2 regions of the Turicibacter sp. KK003 genome follow, and region 2 is predicted to be linked to the other one. Evidence: riboswitches for the same ligand, from Rfam matches in the RefSeq annotation. Region 2 holds a riboswitch; the other holds the start of a gene.
The links. Region 2 has a riboswitch for cyclic di-GMP ahead of VXM77_RS02735 (EAL domain-containing protein). Riboswitches for the same ligand answer to the same signal wherever they lie in the genome.
Positions count from the first base shown of each region.

Region 1 (8,460 bases), 1.0 Mb from region 2:
AATATAGCCCATATTTTTTAGCTTCTCAATAACCGCATCTTTCGATAATTGAACCATTCCATAAACACTTAATCGGTTCATGGTGACCTCCTGTTCAAAGGTAGCAGTCCCATAAACACTCATTTTCTTCGCTTTCACCTGTCCATTAAACAGTGCCTCACCTAAAATTTTAATTTCTTCTGCTTCCACCTTTCCATTAAATATTGCCGTGCCGTAAACTTTAATGGAATCAGCTACAACGTCAGTCTGAATCGTTCCGTCACCAAACACGCGTACCTTCGACACTTCTCCACCCGAAACGGATCCATCCCCATAAATCATTATTTTTCTGGCCATTTCCGGTTCTCCTTTCTAAATTTGTTTAATGGTTTTAACAACTGAACCAGGGGCAATTTCTAATTGTTCTTTATACTCAATCGTATCGATGTGACATCCCGGCCCTACAAACACACGATCGCCGTAAACCTGTTTGACTTGTGCATATTCTAAATGAATGTCCTCTCCCTCGATTAATTCACCACTTATTAACCCCGTTCGCTTTTTAAGAGAAAACCACTTATTTTGTGATAACCGTGTACTTTCTAATGAGCGTGTTATCCGAATAGTGGTTGCCGTGATGACCTCAAAAAAAGAATCCTCAACAAACAAGAGCTCTAAATGATTCGCCTCAAGTGATTCTTTTAATTTGGCTTTCCCTTCAATCACGGCCTGTTCGAACTTAAGGGATTGATCGACATGTAAATAGCCAAACACATTTAAAGTAAGTGCCTTCATCTCACCTACTACTTTACATAATCCAGAAACATGAATCTCTTTCGCTTTAAGAGATTTAGACTTTAAGGTTCCTTCAATGACGAGCTGCTGCTCACACTCAACCTCTTTTGAAAAACCAACACCTGAGACCGTAAACTGCTGACATTTAATAGGTCCGGTGAAACGACCGATCCCTTCAATACTCACATCGCCAAATGTTCCTCCACCACTTTGACCTATTCCGTTTATCTCTAAATTAAACATCGCTTCTCCTCCTGCATCGTTGCTTGTTTTACTGTTGAGGTTGAATCAACCACTAACGTCCCACCGTATTCAATCGCCTCAATTTCACAGTGCGGTCCAATCACGATATCCTGACCACGGATTTTTTTTATTCTCGCATTTTCAACATAAACAGAATCCGCTTCAATTAAGTTCCCTTTGACGACGGTTGTGCCTGAAAATAAATGACACAGTGTTGAAAATCGTGATAGTAATCCATGTTTCGGTTCTAACTCACAAATTTTAACGTCGCTCGCTCCGAGTTCATTAAATGAAGATCCAGACGTTGATGAAATCTCAACCTTTTCTGAATTAATCATGCCCTTACAATCCATCCGTCCTTTCACTTTTAAGACTTCGGATTCAACCGAATCGGCCGTCATCATTCCTCGAATCTCTAACACATGTGCACACAGTTCCCCTGTTATCGTTACCATCCCAGATATCTCTGCGTTTTCTACCTTTAAACTGTTCGCACTTAATTTTCCTGAAAGCTTTAATATCCCAACTTCAAGTTCCTGTAAGGCAGTCAAAAGGCCAGAAATTGTTAACTCACGGATATTCATCCGACTCTCACCTTTTACCTTCCCACTTACTACAAACTTTTCCTGACAACTGACGTTCTTCTTCGCTGTTAACAAACCACTTACCTTTGCCTCATGTACCTCTAGGTGATGATTGAACGTTGCTTGGCCACTTACTTCTAATTGTGACACAGTTACACCTTCATCAAACATTCCTAGCCCACTTACTTTCAAAAGCTCAGCAGTCAACGCTCCTTGAATAGATCCATATCCCGAAAGACGGACCTCTTTATAACTTCCACCTAACACCTGCTCTTTTCCACTAATAGATAAACAATCGTTACGACGCATTTTTCTCAACACCTTTCCCTATCGACAGTGTTACACTCTACTTTTAATATAACATAACAATGTTACGTTGTCACGCGTTAATAAAACATTGTTTCGCAAAAAGTTAAACAAACAAAACAGTGTGTACTAAAATAAGAATACCTGTCCTCTTCCTAAAACAGGCCTCATAGCTTAAATTAATGGTTACTTAAAAGTATCCAACCCGTCATAAAAAGAGGTGCCCTAGTTCGGACACCTCTTTTTAAATGCTTTGAGCATCATTCCCTCTATTCCTCATTGATTCGACTAAACATTTAACTTGCTCACTCTACCGATTTAAGCGTAAATACTTTGAATTCTTCTAAGCTAATCGGCGGTGAATACAAATAACCTTGAATATAGACAACACCTGGATATAATTCTTGCAAAACTTCGAGTTGTTTAGGATACTCTAACCCTTCCATCACCATTCTTTTTTGATAATATTCAATCACTTTTCCTATAAATAAGACGGATGCCTGGCGAATAAAAGAGGTTTGGATTTCATCGATAAAATGTTTATCTAGCTTAATAATGTCATAATCAATTTTATCGAGCATATCTAAATTCGCATACTCGACACCGAAATCATCGATCGCCACTTTAACCCCAAGCGATCTTAATTCACGAATCACCTGATTCGTCAAGCTTTGATTCTCAAGGTGATACTTTTCGATAATCTCAAAACAAAGTTTAATTTCAGTTAAATCCACATGAGCTAAAATCTCCTTTACCTGTTCAATAAATGAAGGGCTAGCTAGCTCTTTAAAGGAAACATTTAAAGAAATATAAAATTCGTCATCAAGATGTTGATTATGCGCTTTAATTTCTGGATAATCTTGAATCACCCGTTGTAAAACCCACAGCGTGATGCGTTCCATTAATCCAAGTTCCTCAACCGTCTCTAGAAAATGAAACGGTGATAAAATGTTATCGTTGTCTTTCATCCTTAATAACGCCTCACATGCCATCACTTTATGTTGATCTGGATTAACGATCGGTTGGTAATAAAGAATAAATTCATCATGAGCTAACTTATGGATAAATCGATACTTTTGTTTTCGCTTTTCCCAAACCGCTAAGAGACGATGAGAAAAAAAGGTTGCCACCGCCATTAAAATGAAGACTAGTCCAATCACTGAAGCCTCCATCTGTCGTTGATACTCACTAAACTCCAACTGATTCGTTGTAGGTGTTGCCAAAACAGACTGATGCGGCATCACTAATCCACCTAAAAGTATAAATCGTAACCCGAAATAATCCAAAATACTTTTCCTCAGATGAGATGATTCACCTAATGTTTCTGTTGCTAAGATTTTCTTCGTCGTAAAATTACTGCCCAAAACTTTATTAATCATCTTATCCTCCAACTACTAATTTAGCCGGTTGTACCATTTTCTCCTGACTTCCAAGGTACCCACATTCACGAAAGCCACTCATCGAATCTAAATCAGAATATTTTCTTCTTTCTAGTGTATCAGACTCTTGTGCATTCGACATCAATTATTTTTAATTAAATTTTTTAAAACTCCCCTTTTATCTAGGCAAATCGTGTTTTCGGTATTAGTTGAGTTGCTTCGTGATAAGTGTAATCACTAATTTGAGATGTTGGTGAATAATTCTAAATTTAGGGTTCCCATCGTTCATTAACACGTAATTATTCATCTTTAGTAAGAGCTTGAGTAAAAGAGGATGGATTTCACGTAAAAAACAATGAACGTGATGTTGAATGTTCCCCTTTATTTTTTTAACCCCCATCTCAATCTCTCCATAAAATAGTGTCCGATGTTTTTGATCTAAAAAATGGTTTAAAGAAGGATACCCTTTTTCAACATAAAAATTGGCTTTCTTCTTCTCCATTGACCCTTTTAGCAGCGTAAGTGCATGCGAGTGGGTCTTTGCAAATTGATTCATGCCCTTCATGTTATTCTCCCCCTATTTATCATTTCATCTCAAATATATGTCTCTTTCCCGCTATTATAACAAAAGGGTCGTGTCATTTTTTCCAAAATCCCCACTAAAATCATAAATATCACGCTTTTTTCATATATATTAATGACGAGAAATGTTTTACTTTTAAGAAGATTTGCATCCTCATCGTCACCTCTCGTATCCTATGACGTTATGCATGGAATACAGAGAAACTAAGGAGGTGTCCTATGTATCCCGTTTATAAAAAGCTTGGAACTGTTGAAAACTGTGAAGAGATTGAGGTTGCGTTTCCTTTGCAACATCAGGATCAGCAACCGGGGATGGAATATTTGATGAACCCTCGTCCCATCTCAGAAAATCCATATATTAAAGGAAGTGGGCGATTGAAAGGCAAAGTTGCCCTGATTACAGGAGGAGATTCCGGTATTGGCCGGGCAGTTGCCTATGCCTTTGCACGCGAAGGGGCCAACGTGGCCATTGCCTATTTAAACGAAGAAATCGACGCAAAGGAGACAAAGCAACATATTTTAGAACTAGGTCAGGAATGTATCTTAATTTCGGGCGATTTAACTGACATCGACCACACAAAAGAAGCCGTCGAAAAGACACTGAAACATTTTCAAAAACTTGATATCCTTGTTAATAATCACGCCGTCCAATATACTGCCGATAGTATTCTTGATATAAGTGCCGAACAATTAGATTTAACTTTTAAGACAAATATATATTCTTTTTTCTATCTTGTCCAAGCTGCGCTTCCTCATCTAAAATCGGGAAGTACAATTATTAATACGACTTCCGTCACCGCTTACGAGGGAGAAAAACAATTGATCGATTATAGTGCTACTAAAGGGGCTATTGTTGCGTTCACTCGATCGCTTTCTAGTTCCTTAGTCGATCGTGGCATTCGTGTGAATGGAGTCGCCCCTGGACCTATTTGGACCCCTCTCCAACCTGCCTCTTGGTCAGCGGAGCACATTGAAACATTCGGAACAAAAACACCAAAAGTTCCGATGAATCGGGCAGGTCAACCGTTCGAAGTAGCTGAATCTTACGTCTTCTTAGCAAGCGATGATTCAAGTTATATGACCGGACAAATTCTTCATCCAAATGGAGGAACGATTACAGGGAGTTAATGACTCAACATGATCTATGTTAATCACCTCAACTCATTCATCAGTTGTGAACCTCTCATCTATAAAAGAAGGGTGAGCCTATCTCAAACGGATAGACTCACCCTTTTTAAGCTTCTAATGGTTCATAGTAACGCTGCATGCGGTTTAAACGTGCCTTTGCTTTTTCAATTAAATCTTGTGGAGATAATAGGTGGATCCAATCCCCTTGACTAAAGATCCACATGAGTAGTCCTTGTTCATAAGCCATTGCCTCAATAATACAGTATCCGTCGCCCTCTTCAATCACTCGTGAGATAGGAAATTTATCAAGCACTGCTTCAACGGAATGACCCGTAAATTTAAACGTAAACTTAATCAACTCCCCCTGATACATCATGTTAATTTTGTTACGAAAATCACCGGATTCAAATCGGTGAGCATACGGAATTTTAAATGTTTCTTTCAACACTTGATACGATAAAATTCGATCGACACGGAAGGAAATCGGATATGGGATTTCTCTGTCGGTCACATAACACACCACATAGAAATAAAAATCACAGAACAGGAGTCCAACTGGGGCAACTGTATAAGTCGATATCGTATGATTCGCCTTTTTATATTCCATGATCATTTTATGAGAACTATCAATTAATTGACTAAAGTCCCATATGCGATCCATTAATTGTTGTTCATGTTTAAGCGGCGTAAAATGAAGCCGTTCATTACTAATAAAATTTTGGATTCTTTTTTTATCATTCATGTCTAACAACGTACAAAGGGAGTCAATCATCTGGTCAAGTTCTTCAACAGCTAACGAACGTGTACCAAGTAAGAGTTTAATCAAAACTAACACTTGCTTGGCATCTAGCGGTTGATTAACGGGATTTTTTAAGTAATACTTCTTTTTTTGATAGTCATATTCAATGTATTGGTCCCCCATCGACCCCATTCGATGACTAAAATAAGTACGTAATGTTGCAATATCCCGTTCAAACGTCCGACTATCAATCCTAAACATTTCTTGAATTTCTTCCTTTGAGACTTCACTCTTTTCTAATAACCGTTCTAGCATATATAAAATTCGTGTATTTTTATCATACATATCATTATCACCCACTACTAAAAAAATTCTCTTATCATCTACATCGGAAGTAATTCTTCATCTCCTACCATTATACTAAGCAATACCGACACAATTTGTCGGTACAAAAAAATAGTTAAAAATTATTTGTTCAAAGAAAAAGGATGACCTGTTAAGTAAACTAGAACCTATAAGATAGACACTTGAAAAAAGTGTGAGCTTATAGGTTCTTTTGTTTTATAATAGAAAAAAGATAACTTGATAGAAGAATGGTGAAGAGAATGAGTCAAAAGAAGTTTACAGAGAAAGAAATCAAAATCTTAAATAAAAATCCTTATGTTAAAAAGGTATCAGAAAAAGCAATTACTTATCAGGATGAATTTAAACGTTTATTAGTTCTACAACTGGATGAGGGAAAAACTCCCCGTATGGTTTTTGAACAAGCAGGATTTAATGTTGAAATGATTGGAATGAAACGAATTGAAGCTGCTGCTTCTCGTTGGAAATTAGCTTATAAAAAATCAGGATTAGTTGGATTAAAAGATACGCGTCAAATGAACTCGGGACGTCGTTTAAATAGGGAATTAACAGCTCAAGAACAGACAGCTAAACTTGAAGCTAAAATTAAATTATTAGAAGCTGAGAATGAACTACTAAAAAAGGTGTATTTGATGGAGAGGGGGTTACTAAACTAGCCAAATCCCTAACTCCCTCACAGAAGTATGAGTTAATTAAACAAGTCATTGAACACTTTAACTTAAAAGGTGTCATCGGCTATTTTTGTGATGTCTTAAACGTCTCACGCTCAGGCTATTATCGATATTTTAGTGATGATGCAAAACAGAATCGACTGAAGCGTGAAGAAGTTGATTTAATGGTTAGGGATCTTATTTTGAACATTTTTAATCGTCGTGGATATAAAAAGGGATCTCTTCAAATTAAAATGACATTAGAAGGTGAAATGGGGATTGTTTATAGCCTTAAACGAATTAGAGGCATCATGAAAAAATACGGAATTACCTGTCCCCATCGTCGACGTAACCCTTATTTGAAACTAAGAAAGGCAACAGAAGAACATCGCGTTGTTCTTAATCTTTTAAATCGAGAATTTAGACAAGAAACTCCAGGTAAAGTCTTACTCACTGATATTACTTATTTATATTATGGAACCGGCAAAGTAGCCTATCTATCAACTATTTTAGATGCCTCTACCAATGAAATTTTATCTTATCATGTTTCGGATAGTTTACGGATGTCATTGGTGATTGAAACGATTGAAAAACTATTTAGGAATAAACGAATCCCACTTCATCCAGAAGCTTTTAGCCACTCGGATCAAGGAGTACATTATACAAGTCCAAGCTTCCAAGCTCTATTAAAGAAAAAGGGATTAGGTCAGTCCATGTCTCGAAAAGGAAACTGTTGGGATAATGCACCCCAAGAATCCTTCTTTGGTCACTTCAAAGATGAGGCTCCTATTAAAGAATGCCAAACATTAGATGAGGTAAAGCGCGAAGTTAAACGATATATGATGTATCATAATACAGCACGTTACCAATGGAATTTAAAAAAGATGACTCCTGTAGGTTATAGAAGTCATCTTTTAAATGTAGCTTAGCTCATGTTTTTTTAAAATGTCCTTGACATAGGTTCTAGATTAAAGTTAAGGTTCATCCTTTTTAAGAACTGATTGAAAAGCAGTTTGACTGCGGTCACGATTTACTTATTTTTCTATTTAATAAGGGTCCCATCTTTTTATACCTTCACACAACACAAACATCTCATTGCTTATGGGATAGTAACTTCATCCTATTCCACATCCGACACAACATCGCTATATTCAGGAGCAAAGTAATTGGTCTCATACGATTCTATCACCAAACGCTCCCCTTGAGCAACTGGTTTTAAAACGGCGACCATATTTCCAATCAACTCACTATCCATTGCAGGCTGCCACGTTGATTTAGGTTGAAGGTATTCAAAGTAGGAATAATCGACCATTGCAGGATCAAAACGATAAATCGTTCCTTCGACTAAAAAGCGATCCTCCTCGATTTCAAACACGCGATCCACTTGAGTAAAATTTGAGGATAAAAATCCACATTCTAGTGCGGGTTGATAATAATTATCTTCCTGAAATCCCCATGTCGCACTTCCCTTTTTCTCCAACTCATGGTCAAAATAAAGACTAATTTGTTCATTAAAATTATCATAAGGAATAACATCGTAATACGTCTCATTCAATAGCTCATGATTGACTTCCCCCCCCCCCAACATATAACCAATACGCTAGATTTAACAATTCTTCATGGGTCGTTACCCCCTCTTGATAGGTGCTCATCCCTGTCTCATTTAATCTACTAAAATAATGATTAGCACGATAAAAATCCTCATTAGTTAA
Region 1 covers NZ_CP142738.1:2,045,082-2,053,541, forward strand. The annotation lists gene VXM77_RS09975 (polymer-forming cytoskeletal protein) at 1-336, opposite strand, end outside; gene VXM77_RS09980 (hypothetical protein) at 352-1,017, opposite strand; gene VXM77_RS09985 (hypothetical protein) at 1,005-1,910, opposite strand; gene VXM77_RS09990 (EAL domain-containing protein) at 2,213-3,286, opposite strand; cyclic di-GMP riboswitch class II at 3,300-3,384, opposite strand; gene VXM77_RS09995 (hypothetical protein) at 3,492-3,851, opposite strand; gene VXM77_RS10000 (SDR family oxidoreductase) at 4,088-4,996, shown strand; gene VXM77_RS10005 (WYL domain-containing protein) at 5,103-6,080, opposite strand; one part of gene VXM77_RS10010 (IS3 family transposase) at 6,341-6,731, shown strand; one part of gene VXM77_RS10010 (IS3 family transposase) at 6,731-7,677, shown strand; gene VXM77_RS10015 (hypothetical protein) at 7,869-8,303, opposite strand; gene VXM77_RS10020 (membrane lipoprotein lipid attachment site-containing protein) at 8,308-8,460, opposite strand, start outside.
Region 1: linked by a shared signal. The riboswitch ahead of VXM77_RS09990 (EAL domain-containing protein) and the one ahead of VXM77_RS02735 (EAL domain-containing protein) in region 2 are both predicted to bind cyclic di-GMP.

Region 2 (8,460 bases):
TACGCCCCTCTTTCTTTATAAATCTAAAAATAATAAATGAGCTCACTAAAAAGATAGTTGGAATCGCTCCTGAAATACCTGTCATTAATAATAGTTTATCAAATAAATACGTCGCTGCATTTCCTCCAAAAGAAACAGTTAAAATTAAGACGATACATACCACAGTTTGAAATGCCATCGCCGAAATAGGGGTTCCACGTTGGTATCTTACAAATGATTTTGGCCAAATTTGTCTTGGCGTTCCTTCAATTAATTGTTTTAATGGAGCATACGAAAAAATAACCATCGCAGCACTTAATGAAATAAACATCGATACTCCAACGTACCTCATTAAAAACATTCCCACTTGTAAACATGTTGATTCCCTGAAACCAAGAGCCATTCCTAATTCATATCCTAAATTTTTTATAACAATGTAAATAAAATTACCCGAGTTAACCTCACTATTTGCTAATACGCTGTTCCAATCTACTACGGATTCGACAGCAAATATTCCTATAATATACAGTAGCGGAATGACCAGAATTGATCCTATAAACCACTTGAATATTTTTTCAATAGAACCTTCAACTTGACTTACAAAACTAATAACCGTTTCAATCCCGCCAAAAGCTAAAATAGTTAACGTGAAAAAGGAGAGCATTGGCACTATTCCTTGAAAATCGATATTAAATGATGGCAATACAAAGTGTTTAATCTCATAAAGGGCTTCCCACTTATTAACTATTAATATTGTTATACCAATAAGAAATATCATTACATTTAATATAATATTAATGATTCCGCCAATTAAAGTTGCTCTCATTATACTTTTTAAACCACGTGAAGTAATAATAAAAATAATAAGAAAAAAAGTCCATCCTAAAATACCAAATAGTTGTGCATTAGATATCCCTAACATTTCAAATCTTTCTTGGGAACTAGAAAATAACCCAGGTAGTGGAGCCCATATCGTAAAAGCCGTATTAACCATCCAAATCAAATAAGATGTATACCATAAAAATGTAACGATAAATGCCCATCGCGATCCAATTAAGTTTTGCATCCAATCATAAATTCCATTATGATTTTTAAAACTAAAGGAAAATTCACTCATCATAAACGAAAATGGGATGAAAAAAACTACAGCTGCTAAAATAAACCAAAATATCGCCTGATATCCCATGAAATAATATCCCCGCATAATTTGATTAAAACCAAATATACATGTCAACATCATGAAAGGTATCTCAAACCCTCTGAAATTTTTTTCATAATTCACCCGCTCCTGCTATGATTTTATAAATAATAAAAAATGTTTTTATTATAAGAAAATGTAAATCTAATAGATTTACATTTTTAATCTTTTTTATTTTCTATAACTTCTATTTCTGGAATTGTGAATGTTTTAATCGATTCAATTCCGATAGGAGGAGAATATAAATAACCTTGGATATAAACAGATCCCGGATATAACTTTATTAAAGAATCTAATTGTTCTGGATATTCTACTCCTTCCATTACCATCTTGCGATTATTATGTTCAATAATTCTACCAATAAATAAAACCGTTTCTTTTCGTATTTGTGAAGATTGAATCTCATCAATAAAATGTTTATCTAATTTAATAACATCGTATTCGATTTTATCTAATATATCTAAATTCGAATACTCCACACCAAAATCATCAATGGCAATTTGGATTCCTAATTGTCTTAGCTCAGCAATAATACCATTCATAAACTCACGGTCTTCTAATTGATAACGTTCCACAATTTCAAAGCATAATTTAACTTTCGTTAAGTCAACATCTTTTAATATTCGCTTAACTTCATCGATAAATGTACTACTTGCTAATTCTTTGAAGGAAACATTCATCGAAATGTAGAACTCCTCATCTAAGTCCTTAGTATTTGCTTTAATTTCTTCAAAATCCTTTAAAATTTGAGATAAAACCCATAATGTCATTTCTTCCATTAAGTCTAATTCATAAATATCGTTTAGAAAAAATGCTGGACTTAAAACCTTGTCTCCATCTTTTTTACGCAATAAAGCTTCACAGGCTATAATTTTATGTTTTTTAAAATCAATAATAGGCTGATAGTATACAATAAATTGATTATTATTGATTTGTTCTTTTAACTGCCTACAACTCACCCCATTTTCCATTTTAATAATTACTTTATAGATAACAAATCCTATCCCCGTAAAGAAAACAAGAACGAATAATAAGAGATAGATTTCTGATTGTTTTTTATAGTCATTAAAATATGAACTATACAAGTCTTCTATTTTTTCCCTAGATGTACTATCCTCAAAGAAAGAATCAATCTTTTTCATTACATCTTCATTTTCTTTCGTTGACATCATATAAACCGGCCCTACAGAAATTTCATAAATTTTATTAAATTTTTGAAATTTCTGATCAGTTGAAGATGCCAATGTGAAATCAATTTCATTATTTTTTAACATAAGGGATAATTCATCAAGAGAGGACACCTGCTCTCTTTTCACTGAGATATCAAATGAATCCAATATATCAGCAAATTGTTGAAAGCTTAATATGTTTATATATCCGTAGGTTAATCCTTTTAATGCATCTATATGACCAAATTTGATATTAGGATCATTTGTATAAACGCCCATACTATCAATACCGATATAATATTTACTATAAATAAATTCTTTTTCACGTTCAGGCGTTTTTCCAGCACCAAAAACCAAATCTATTTCATTATTTTTCAAATTTTCAATAGCTGAATCTAAAGAGATATCAACATATTCATACTCAATCCCCGTTGATTTCGAAATAAGTTCCATTAAATCGTAATAATACCCCATTCGCTTTCCATTATCATCGAAATAGTAAAACAAATCATCCGGATAAAAGCCTATCTTTATAACTTTTTTATCCTGTGCTAATACTTCTTCGGATAAATTAGTCCCTCCCAAAACGAGTTGTCCTAAGAAAATAAAAATAGTCGCATATCCTAAAATATTAACCATTAACTTTTTTAAACCTCTTGTCTTAATCCTCTGACTTTTTATAAACTCCTTTATATCTATAATAGTTTTTTGTTTTTTCATTATTACCCTCCAATTACATATTCAACTCGTCCTACTTTTTCACCACTCATTATAATTTTCTATACAAAAGATAATCTTTGAGTCGCGAGGACTATGATAAATTTGTAAGTTAGCCGGTTGTGCCATTTTCTCCTGATTTCCAAGGCACCCATATACAGAGAAATCCATCATCGAATCTAAACTTATTTTATATATTCAAGTTGTTATAAGAAAAAAGAATTTTCAAAACAATTAAAACCTAATAATTAATAATTTAATTTAATCTACTCAACAGAAGACAAACATTTATTTTAATATTATCATATGTCATATTTGCTATCTAAAAGGAACCTATTCAGAAAGTGTTTATGAGAAATAAGGGCCTTCATCCCCCTCTCCTCCGGCTTCAATTACAACCAGTGAGTCATTCAATACTAGTTCATCATTCGCAGGAAAATCTTTAATCGCTATTTTTAATGATTCTTCTTATAGCGTTTCTTTATACATTTAATCTTCAAAAAAGTAAACTTTATCTTTTCCTTTATTTTTTTTATGCTTATACATCATAAAATCACTTTTATCAATTAATTCTTCTAGTGTTTCACCGTCGTATGGGTAAACAGCAACCCCCAGAGAAAATTCAATATTAACACTAATTTCCTCCGTTAATGCTTCTGGGGATTCAAAAAGAGGCGCAATATACTGTTGATAATAATCAATAAACTCAGATCTATCTTCATATCCTTTATAAATGAGAATAAACTCATCCCCGGAATAGCGCGTCACAATCCCTCGATTACCAAGTGCTTGTTGCATTTTTTCGCCAAATCGAATTAACAATAAATCACCCATTGTATGTCCATAAACATCATTAATCATTTTAAATTTATTTAAATCAACGAACACCAATGCAAATGGCTCCTTAGTTTTCAAGAGCTCTGCTCCTAATAGAGCTAATTTTTTTCGATTCGGTAATGAGGTTAATTCATCATAATAAATGAGGGACTGAATTTTATTATCAAATGTTTTCTCTAACGAACTCGCTAACAATTCTAGCTGTTTAAACTCGTCAACTGAATGTAATGAGTGTTCTTCATTCGATAAACTTTCTATTAAATCTTTCAACTTTATAATCGCCTTTAATGCAGGTCTAAAAGCCAATTTAACCCCTGATACTAAAGAAACTGCGATAACTAATCCTGTTAAAAAAGCTGAGATTCTAAAAGTAGATAGACTGTTAGTAATGAGTTTATTTGCTTTTATTGAATCAAGATTAAAAGTGAATTTAACCTTGTTATTTCCGAATACCCCTTCAAGATCTCTCGTATAATAAGATTTACTATCATTTATTTGAGCGCCTATTGACGAACTATTACTTTTTAAGTAGAGGGAAGCACTCAAATCTCCTGAATAAAACGTTGCATCAATATATTCAACTAACTTATCAACAAAAACATCAAGTACAACTGCTCCTAATAAGTCATTATTCTCATCAGAGTAAATAAACGTTACAATTCCAATTGCCTCTCTTCCGGTACTATAATCGGTATGAAGGTCTGTAATGATCGTTCCCGGATTCTCAATTAAATACTCCTCTTTAAACCATGGACGAGCTGGTAGTATAAAGTTATTATACAGTTCCCCACCCGTGAATAAGTATTCTCCTTGCAAACTTACAATATTAAGCGTCTCAGCAAAAGGATACGTATTCAATAGCGTTTCAAAATTATCTATTTGTAACATAATATCATCAATATCATCTTTCGTTAGTAGTTGATATTCATGATTTCTTTCTAGTATATCTACAATCGTCTGATTTGTGGATATTTTCTCCGTCATGGATTTCAATACTTCAACATCTCGTGTTAACTGATTACTCATCTGATTATAATGAACATTCGCAGTTAATTTAACGGCATCATCTAGCAAAAATCCTGTTAACCATGACGTGGAGTATAAAAAGACGGCTAAGAAAAGACCTGCAATGAAAATTAATCGATGGTTTACCTTACTAATTAACCTCAATCTTAATCCCCTCACTTCTTCTTAAATTAACCCATTCAACACTTATCATTATCAACCTTTATTCCAATGGTTTTAACTCTCCTGATATCGGATCCATCACACCCTGATTTATACTTCCATCTTGATTATCCAATACAATAATCGTTCCGTCATCTGTCACTACCGTTACATTAGTGTATCCACCTAGAATTAACTCACCAGACGTATGGTTTGGATTACTGTTCTCTGACTTATATTGATAATCATAATGAAGAATAACCATTTTGAATAATCGCCCAGAATAAGGATCGATAATCGAATCAAGATAGTTTGAAAATGATGGGATTCCTTGGTTTGGTTTACTTGAATCTGATATTAAAGTACAACTAGATGCTGGAAAATCCGGATAGAAAGGATTTTTACAATTTTGTAAAAGTCCGAATGTGTCTGGACTAATATAGGTTTCCCATTTATACGAATCTCCGTCACTAATCCCAATTATCTCAAGGCTTGTGTATTTTTTATTGGTTGAGTCATACTTAAAGCCTCCTAATTGACGAATCGCCTCATCATTTTCTGTCACATAATGAACAAGTGATTTCATTAAACGGTCCGCTGTGACAGTCATCGCTGTATTCTTTGATTTTTTCACCACTGATCCAAACGATGGGACTGCAATAGCAGCAATAATTGCAATAATTGCAATCACAATAATAAGCTCGATTAACGTCATCCCCTTACGTTTTATATTTTTTTTCATAAATTATCTCTCCTCGTATAATAAATTTATGCCATTTTTTCTGGAGGTTACGCACCCTAACAAACTCAAGAGAAACTTCAATTTTCCTTTTTTCATTTCATTTAACAGTTCCCCTTTTTTTGTCTAATATCTTCACCGACATTTCACAATATAGGTAGTAGAGTTAAGCTATCAGAAATACACCCTTATACCCTATAGTTTGGCTAATTTTTAAGACTACGACCTAGACCAAATCTTTACGGTATACCTTAAGGATCTATCGACTCCCTTCATGATGCCTTCCATAGTTGGCTAGGAGGCACGATGGAGCGAAATTTTAGAATGCTTGTCCTCTATGTTTTTCCCCTGTGTTGAACCCAAGAGAGATTCATTCGCATTCGAAGTTATTTCAAATTTGTTACAGGGGAAGGTGTTCCCTTCTATAAAATCGTTGATTGGTATGGATGTGAACTCCGAAACCTCACCACCTTTAACTCAGCTGAAGCTATAATGGCTAATTTACGTGATATTATAGCATATAATCAAAAAATAATTCAAAAAACGACATAACCAATTATTTTTTATACGTAAAATTTATGACGCAAGTACAAGCTGCTAATTAAAAAAAGGAGAATAGATGCCTTCAACTATCTTGAAATCTAAAATTTATTAAACAATTGATTTTCTTAGAAAAAAGCTTGATGGATCATCTAGCAAAAAAAGTAAAGTTTCCCAAATCAATTTCCTTCTTCAATACAACTCATATGAGAAGCTTCTTAGACAAACAGCGAATGAATAGAGAAAATTACATCTCTTCAATAAAAGGCATTAGGTCTTAATTCAAATTAGCAAAAGGTTTATCGGATGAAGCATTTAATAGTATAACGACTAGAGAGGTATATACATATACGCTTTATAGTCACTCACTGTCCTAATAGTTGAGGATAGCGATGAATTTTTCTACCACTTTACATTTCGGGTAGCCTATCCCACTTAAAGAATCAAAAGGAAGATAAAACCGATTTTCTTTTCAAACATTACTTAAAGATGATTTTTTAAGACGCTTAATAAGGATAAAAAAATCCAATATACAGTACCAGTTATATTTTAAAAATATAACTGATACTCAACATACTGACATTGTTTGTGGAAATATCACTGTAAAATTCATCGGAAATAGGAGTTCATTTATCTTTCTCCCTTCGCCTCTTCATCATAAAAAACAAACTCATCAATTTTATATACAAATAATGATGTATTTCCTACGAGTTTTATAATAATAAAACCCCTCTATATCAGGACTATGATTTATGAGCCTTATATTTAAAATGAAAATTTAATGTTCATTTATACTTCTAAGGTTTCCGATTCGTCTAGCAACAAAAGAACCAAAGGGAGTACAGGTAAATAATTAATGGAATACATCGTATTTAATTATTTTTTCTTTCTAAATGTAAGAAGCCCTCCCGAAACAAGTAATAAACTACCTAAATATCCCATGATATTTGTATATCCTGTGATAGGTTTTGAAGGTTGAGGCTTAACATCCGGCTGTTCTGGTAACTCAGGTTGTTCCGACTCACCTGGTTGGCCTGGATTCTCTGATTGTTCCGGTTCACCCGGTTGTTCTGGTTGCTCAAGTACAGTAATTTGGATTGAAAGATCTAGCCTATTTTTATCTGAATCAAAAATCACGTAGTTAACGACGTAGCTCCCCGGGATGTTGACATCTAAATCTGTTGTAATTTGAGTATTTTCCGATGTTAATGTCAATATTCCGTCTTCGTTGTCTTTAACTTCAATCAGGCTATACAAATCAATTTCTGCCCCTACAGTAAAGCTGAACTCTTTTATTTCAACTAACTTCGGTATCCCGCCTCTTTTTATTCGATCATACAATGTTTTATATTTAACTTGATCCTCAGTTCTTAACATTTCGATGGCCATTAAAATCTCTTGCTTCACGCCAATATTTTTATGTTTGTTTTCTAACTCTTCTTCTGTTACATTTTCTTGATATTCATCTATTTTTCTTGTTAAATAACTTTTTAAACGTTGATAGCTAGCATTAACCCCCTCTTCCTCTGACATAGTTTCTTTACGGAATCCATAATCAGTAACAATATATCGGGTAGTTACCTCTGTTGTACTATAATCTGACAGTTCTTCTCCATCTAACGTACTAAAAACTTTTACATGATTTCTCGGGTTAACGTGATAAACTTCAACAATATATCTAGAATCAATATCAATATCAGTCACTATTGCCCCTGATGCGCTAAAATATTCTCTACCTTTTACTTCTTTTTTATAAACCTCATTATTTTGGTTATCATAAATAGTAACTGAGGTGTAAATTTTATCTGGTTGAGATTCCCACGTACTATTTTGATTTCCTAAATTAGCAGCGCCTAATGTAATTTTTGCTTTATTAGATTCTGTTAATTCTAATTTAAATCCGTAAGTATTATAAATACCTTTAATTCCTAACCACATACTATTGTTGTAATCAGGCGCTGATAGAGTAGTATATTCATACTCTTTTTTACTTTCTCCCTGACTCACAATAACATAGTCATAATCGTATTTATAATTAGACATTTCATTAGGAATAGGCATTTGTAATTTATAAGTTCCTAGTGGCATATTCTCTAATTCAATTATTGGATTTT
Region 2 covers NZ_CP142738.1:561,974-570,433, reverse strand. The annotation lists gene yjeM (glutamate/gamma-aminobutyrate family transporter YjeM) at 1-1,219, opposite strand, end outside; gene VXM77_RS02735 (EAL domain-containing protein) at 1,339-2,985, opposite strand; cyclic di-GMP riboswitch class II at 3,170-3,253, opposite strand; gene VXM77_RS02730 (sensor domain-containing diguanylate cyclase) at 3,553-5,070, opposite strand; gene VXM77_RS02725 (prepilin-type N-terminal cleavage/methylation domain-containing protein) at 5,129-5,809, opposite strand; gene VXM77_RS02720 (putative mucin/carbohydrate-binding domain-containing protein) at 7,223-8,284, opposite strand.